3 regions of the Halomonas sp. LMYGS-3 genome follow, and region 3 is predicted to be linked to each of the others. Evidence: predicted binding sites of a transcription regulator. Region 3 holds the regulator's gene; each other region holds the start of a gene.
The links. The regulator sigma-54, encoded in region 3, starts transcription at its own class of promoters, with help from an activator protein. The targets are predictions, from matches to a motif close to TGGCACNNNNNTTGCTNT.
Positions count from the first base shown of each region.

Region 1 (2,259 bases), on a different contig from region 3:
TGACGCGGTCGATGGCCCCGGGGGTGTGGTAGTCCATGTGGGCGGCCAGCTGGTTGGCCAGGCCGCCGACTTCGCGGCCGCCCATGGCGTTGGGCTGGCCGGTGATCGAGAAGGGGCCGGCACCGGGCAGGCCGATCTTGCCGCCGGCCAGGTGGCAGTTGATGATGGCGTTGCACTTGTCGGTGCCGCTGGAGGACTGGTTGACCCCCTGGGAGTAGAGGGTCACCACGTGCAACTGGGTGGCGAACCAGTAGAAGAAGGTCTCCAGCCGCTCCGGGTCGAGATCGCAGTCGGCGGCGATGGCCTCCACCGAGGCCTCGTCCTCACGGGCAGCGGCCAGGGCCGCGTCGACCCCCTGGGTGTACTTCTCCAGGTAGACCCGGTCGAGCTTGCCCTTGTCGGCCATCCAGGCCAACAGGCCATTGAACAGCCGGGCGTCGCTGCCCGGTTTCAGGCCCAGGTAGAGATCGGCGATCTCGCAGGTGTCGGTCACCCGGGGATCGATCACTACCACCCGCATCAGCGGGTTGCGACTCTTGGCGGTGCGCAGGCGCTGGTAGAGCACCGGATGGTTCCAGGCCAGGTTCGACCCCACCAGCACCACCAGCTCGGCCTCCTCGATGTCCTCGTAGTTGCAGGGCACCGCATCGGCCCCCAGGGAGCGCTTGTAGGCCGCCACCGCCGAGGCCATGCAGAGCCGCGAGTTGGTATCCAGATGCGGGGTGCCGAGGAAGCCCTTGAACAGCTTGTTGGCGACATAGTAATCCTCGGTGAGCAGTTGCCCCGAGAGATAGGCCGCCACCGCTCCCTTGCCGTGGTCGCGGCGAGTGGCCTGCAGTCGATCGGCCACGGCAGTGAGCGCCGTCTCCCAGTCCACCTCGGTGCCGTCGACTCGCGGACGGGTCAGCCGGCCGTGGTCGCCCAGGGTCTCGTGCAGCGCCGACCCCTTGACGCACAGCCGCCCGAAGTTGGCCGGGTGGTCGGCATCGCCTTCCACCCCGACGATTCGGTCGTTCTCCACGCAGGCCAGTACGCCACAGCCGACGCCGCAGTAGGGGCAGGTGGTTCGGGCCTGATGCATGACGCTCTCCTGTCGCAGTCGGTCTGAAACGACGACGCCCGCCAGCGGCCACCGTGATGGTGGACCGTTGGCGGGCGTCGTTGCCTGGGTCGGAGAGCCGGCATGGCGCTCCTCACCCTTTGACCATCAATCAAGCAAGACACATGCCATGCTTCCATTTCTTGCGGGAATCCACGGCCCTGCGGCCATCCCGTCCGGCCCGGCGGGAACTCCCGAGCCCGTCCGTCGCACCAATGGCTATCGTGGGCATCCCTTTCCTGCACCACCCTGGTGCCCATTGGCCCCGCGACACGCCAGCCTCAGCCTCCTCCATCCGCCGGAGACGGCGCCTCCCCTGGTGTCGGTGGTATCTGGAATGCATCTTGCACTGGAGTAAACGCACGCAACACGACGAGCGACACTGCCATGCCACCACCCCTGTCCCCATCCCTCAAGGTGCTGCTGGTCGACGACGAGGTCGTCCGCGCCGCCATGGTCGAGGAAGCCCTCGCCAGCGAGGGGCACGAGGTCGTCTGCCGCCTCTCGAGCCCGGCGAGCCTCAACGAGATGGTCGCCCGTCACCAGCCCGACGTGGTGATCATCGACATGGAATCCCCCGACCGCGACACCCTGGAGAGCATGGCCCTGCTCAATCGCGAGAACCCGCGCCCGGTGGTGTTCTTCGCCGACCAGCACGACCCCGACACCATGCAGGCGGCGCTCAAGTCGGGGGTCAGCGCCTACGTGGTCGACGGCCTCGTGCCCGGCCGGGTCAAGGCCATCATCGAGGTCGCGATCGCCCGCTTCGATGCCTTCCACTCGATGCGCCAGGAACTCGACCGCACCCGCAACCAGTTGGCCGAGCGCAAGCGCATCGAACGCGCCAAGGGCCTGCTGATGAAGCATCAGGACTGCGACGAGGAGCAGGCCTACCGCATGCTGCGCAAGCTGGCCATGGACCGCGGCCAGCCCCTGGCCGAGGTCGCCGACAGCGTCATCGACATCCTCGAACGCCTGACCCCTCGATCCTCCGACTCTCGATCTTCCGAGCAGGGCCCTTTGTCATGAAAGAGGCAGCCATGAGCATGACGGCCATACCGCCATCCCCCGAACTGGAACGCCTGACCCTCGGCTTCATTCCCCTGCTGGATGCCGCCCTGCCGATCATCGCCCGGGAGCGGGGCTTCTTCGCCGAGGAG
Region 1 covers NZ_JCAKFQ010000004.1:22,757-25,015, forward strand. The annotation lists gene AC5W54_RS04920 (nitrate reductase) at 1-1,081, opposite strand, end outside; gene AC5W54_RS04925 (ANTAR domain-containing response regulator) at 1,487-2,128, shown strand; gene AC5W54_RS04930 (CmpA/NrtA family ABC transporter substrate-binding protein) at 2,140-2,259, shown strand, end outside.
Region 1: the regulator sigma-54 is predicted to act here: its motif matches at 1,213-1,230, upstream of AC5W54_RS04920 (nitrate reductase).

Region 2 (2,259 bases), on a different contig from region 3:
TGAAGCCGAACCAGCCCATCCACAGGATGAAGGTGCCCAGGGTGGCCAGCGGCAGGTTGGCACCGGGGATGGCGTAGATGGTGCCATCCTTGCCGTACTTGCCCTTGCGCGGGCCGAGGACCAGCACCCCGGCCAGGGCCGCGGCCGCCCCCGCCATGTGCACGATGCCGGAACCGGCGTAGTCGGCGTAGCCGACCGCGTCGAGCCAACCCCCGCCCCAGGTCCAGTAGCCGGAAATCGGGTAGATCAAGGCGGTCATCACCACGGCGAAGGCGAGGAAGGCCCACAGCTTCATGCGCTCGGCCACGGCACCGGAGACGATGGACATGGCGGTGGCCACGAACACCACCTGGAAGAAGAAGTCGGAGCGCATGGAGTAGTAGGGCGCATCCTCATCGCCGGAGAGCACCGCATCCAGGGTGTTCTCGCCGCCGATCAGGAAGCCCAGGCTCGGCAGGAAGCCACCCTCGCTGCTGGAGTACATCAGGTAGTAGCCCACCAGCAGGTACATGGTGCAGGCGATGGCGAACAGGGCGATGTTCTTGGTGAGGATCTCGGCGGTGTTCTTGGAGCGCACGAGGCCTGCCTCGAGCATCGAGAAGCCGGCGGCCATCCACATCACCAGCACGCCGCAGATCAGGAAGTAGAAGGTATCGACCGCGTACATCAGCTCGGTCAGGTCAGTCAGCTCTGTCATGGGATGTCTCCGTGCAGGGGGTCAGGAGGGGCGTCAGACGGCGTCGGCACCACGCTCGCCGGTGCGAATGCGGATGACGTCCTCGAGCGGGGTCACGAACACCTTGCCATCGCCGATCTTGCCGCTGTTGGCGGCATTGCAGATGGCGTCGAGCACCCCCTCGAGGCGCGTGTCGTCCACGGCGACCTCGACCTTGACCTTGGGCAGGAAGTCGACGACGTATTCGGCGCCGCGGTAGAGCTCGGTATGGCCCTTCTGGCGGCCGAAGCCCTTGACTTCGGTGACGGTGATGCCCTGGACGCCGTTGTCGGCCAGTGCCTCGCGGACATCGTCGAGCTTGAATGGCTTGATGATGGCGGTGATGAGCTTCATCCCGTGTCTCCACTACTGGGTTGGCAGCGGCTTGCCAGCCGCCGATGCATGGTTGTCCTATGTATGCGCAAGCTGTGCCATTATTGATGAATATTGTTTCTTATCATGGTGATATGTAAGTCGAGCGAGGTGAGGGGGAGAGGGGGGATCCGCGTCGGGCAGGCTGTCGCACCATCATGGTGCTTGCTGGTGGTGCGAGTGCTCCATATGGGGGCGAGATCGGCGAATGCGCAGTGGCGGCGGCTTGCGTATCCTGTAGGCCGCCACCCCAAGATGACGCAGGAGAAACTCCATGGTGAGCCATGACCGCATCAGCCGCCTGGCGCAGCAGATCGGCGACCGATTGCAGGGAGCCTCGCAGGCTCCGGAAGAGGTCCAGAAGGGCATCCAGCAGGTAATCCGGGGGGCCTTTGACCGTCTCGAGCTGGTGTCGCGGGAGGACTTCGACATCCTGATGGATGTGCTGCAGCGCACCCGGGCTCGAGTGGAGGCATTGGAAAGGCAGGTCGCTGCCCTGGAGGAGGCCCTGGAATCCCGTCAGGTCTCCGAGCCCGCCGGCCGAGCCGGGCCCGAGGCTGCCGATGCGGCGCCGGCACCCGAGGAAGATGCCGGCGGTGGCGAGACCGACCGCTGAGGTTGCCGGGCGAGGGGGGGCACTCTGGACTAGCCTGAAGTCAGACGACACGCGAGGGAACGCGCATGACGCTGGCGATCATTCACACCCGGGCCGGCCTCGGCCTCGAGGCGCCCGAGGTGCAGGTCGAGGTGCACCTGGCCAATGGACTGCCCGGCATGACCCTGGTGGGACTGCCCGAAGCTGCGGTGAAGGAGAGCCGCGAACGGGTGCGTAGCGCCCTGGTCAATGCCGGCTTCGACTTCCCCAACACCCGTCGCATCACCCTCAACCTGGCGCCCGCCGACCTGCCCAAGGAGGGCGGACGTTTCGACCTGCCCATCGCCCTGGGGTTGCTGGTGGCCTCCGGCCAGGTGCCGCCGGAGGCGCTGGCGGGAATCGAGAGCGCCGGCGAACTGGCCCTGGATGGCCGGCTGCGCCCGGTGATCGGGGCGTTGCCTCTGGCCATGGCCACGCGTCGGGCCGGGCGGCGCCTGATCGTGCCCCGAGCCAATGCCGATGAGGCAGCGCTGGCCGGCGACCTCGAGGTGCTGCCGGCCGACCACCTGCTCGAGGT
Region 2 covers NZ_JCAKFQ010000001.1:345,641-347,899, forward strand. The annotation lists gene AC5W54_RS01640 (ammonium transporter) at 1-697, opposite strand, end outside; gene AC5W54_RS01645 (P-II family nitrogen regulator) at 731-1,069, opposite strand; gene AC5W54_RS01650 (accessory factor UbiK family protein) at 1,362-1,703, shown strand; gene AC5W54_RS01655 (YifB family Mg chelatase-like AAA ATPase) at 1,769-2,259, shown strand, end outside.
Region 2: the regulator sigma-54 is predicted to act here: its motif matches at 1,132-1,149, upstream of AC5W54_RS01645 (P-II family nitrogen regulator).

Region 3 (2,259 bases):
TCCCGTACTGCCCAGGCGTTCACGGCCGATCAGGCGGCCGAAGACTTCCTGGCTATCGAGGCTCGGGGTGTTCTGGGCGATGAAGGTGCTGAAGAATTCCAGTACCCGCTTCTTGCTTCCCCCCGGCACACCGAAGAGGGTGCGCTCGGGGGGCAGGATGGCTTCGAGTGTCATGATGGATCAGCGGGCACCGGCGCCCTGGGCGCGGGCCTGGACCTTCTCCTTGTGCTTGACCAGTTGGCGGTCCAACTTGTCGGCGAGGGCGTCGATAGCGGCGTACATGTCACCGTCCATGGCCTCGGCGTGCAGATCGGCACCGGCGGCGTGCAGGGTGCAAGCCGCCTGCTGGCGGGCCTTCTCGACGGAGAGCGTTACCTGCACGGTGGTGATGTTGTCGTAGTGACGCTCCACGCGCGTGAGCTTTTCGTTCACATAGTCACGCAGGGCGTCGGTCAGTTCCACATGATGGCCGGTGATGTTGACTTGCATGACACGCTCCTTCGTCCTTCGTATTGGTGCCCCGATTGTAACCCTTTTTCCTGCCGTGCAAACCCCCCGTGACGGACGCCTCACGACAGCCCTGATACAGGTCGCGGGCGCGACCGAAGGCGTGCCGGTGATGCATGTTTTGCAAGCACCGGCGTGCTCAGCGTAACCGCTTGCGTTCGCTGGAAGAGGGAATGCCCATGGCCTCCCGGTATTTGGCCACGGTCCGTCGCGCAACGCTGATGCCGGCCTCCTCGAGCAGCGCGACCAGCTTGCTGTCGGAGAGCGGCTTGCGCGGTGGTTCCTCCTGGATCAGCTTGCGGAGGCGTGCGCGGATCGCCGTGCTCGAGTGGGCGTCGCCGTCGCCGTTGCTGACCTGGCTGGAGAAGAAATACTTCAGCTCGAAGACCCCGCGCGGGGTGTGGATGAACTTTTGGGTGGTGACCCGCGAGATGGTCGACTCGTGCATCTCCACGGCCTGGGCGATATCGGCCAGGATCAACGGTTTCATCGCCTCCTCGCCCTGTTCGAGGAAGTCGAGCTGGCGCGCCATGATCTCGCGCCCCACCCGCAGCAGGGTATCGTTGCGGCTGGAGAGGCTCTTCATCAGCCAGCGCGCCTCCTGCAGGTGATTCTTGAGGAACTGGTTATCCTGGCTCTTGTCGGCGCGGCGAATCAGCGCCGCGTAGTCGGGCTGGATGCGCAGTCGCGGCAAGGCTTCGGGATTGAGTTCCACCTGCCAGCCGCGGCTGTCGTGACGGGCGACCAGGTCGGGGGTGACGTAGTCGCTGTCGGGCTCCGCAAAGCGACTGCCCGGCCTCGGATCCAGCGAGCGGATCAGGGCGGTCACCTCGTCGAGGGCATCGTCGTCGAGGCCGAGGCGGCGCTTGAGCAGGCGTCGGTCGTCGGCGGCCAGCGCCTCGAGAAACTGGCGCACCAGGCGGCGGGCCTGGGGCAGCAGGGGGGTATCGTCGGGCAGGGCGGCCAGTTGCAGCATCAGGCATTCGCGCAGGTCCCGGGCGAAGACGCCGGTCGGCTCGAACTGCTGCAGGCGCAGTAACACCTGCTCGACCTCACGGCTCTTGAGGCCCTCGAGCCCCTGGTTGCGGAGCCCGTCCCGCAATTCGTCGAGCGGCTGGGCCAGGTAGCCGGCGCCGTCCACGGCGTCGATCAGGCTCTCGGCGATGTGCAGCTGGCGTTCGTCCAGGTCGGTCATCGCCAGTTGCCAGGTGAGGTGGCCCCGCAGGCTCTGGCCCTCGGCCTGGCGTTCGAAATCCGGGCCTTCGCCACCGGCAGGAAGGGCCAGGTCCTGATAGGTATCCGACCAGTCGCTGTCGACGGAGAGCTCGCTGGGGATCTCGCTGGCCCAGTCGTCATCGGGCGCCTCGCTCGTCGCCTGCTCGCCGAAGCCGTCGTCGAGCTCGAGCATGGGGTTCGACTCCAGGGCCTGCTGGATCTCCTGACGCAGGTCCAGGGTGGAGAGCTGCAGCAGGGCAATGGCCTGCTGCAACTGGGGCGTCATGGTCAGCTGGGTGCCGACGCGCAGTTGCAGGGATGCTTTCATGGCCATGAGAAGTGTGTGCTCATTCGCCGAAAACTCCCACCCTAGTCCGCCGTCGATCGTCTTGCAAGCATTTTATTAGCAATAAGCGTGCCATCGGCAAACTTTGTGCCGTATGAGTATAATAATCGTTATATCAGAGAGTTGCGGTGATGCTTCAGAGGCGGAAGTCTTCGCCAAGATACACTTCCCGTACCCGCTGGTTGGTCAGG
Region 3 covers NZ_JCAKFQ010000002.1:104,622-106,880, forward strand. The annotation lists gene ptsN (PTS IIA-like nitrogen regulatory protein PtsN) at 1-174, opposite strand, end outside; gene hpf (ribosome hibernation-promoting factor, HPF/YfiA family) at 181-489, opposite strand; gene AC5W54_RS02690 (RNA polymerase factor sigma-54) at 647-2,056, opposite strand; gene lptB (LPS export ABC transporter ATP-binding protein) at 2,205-2,259, opposite strand, start outside.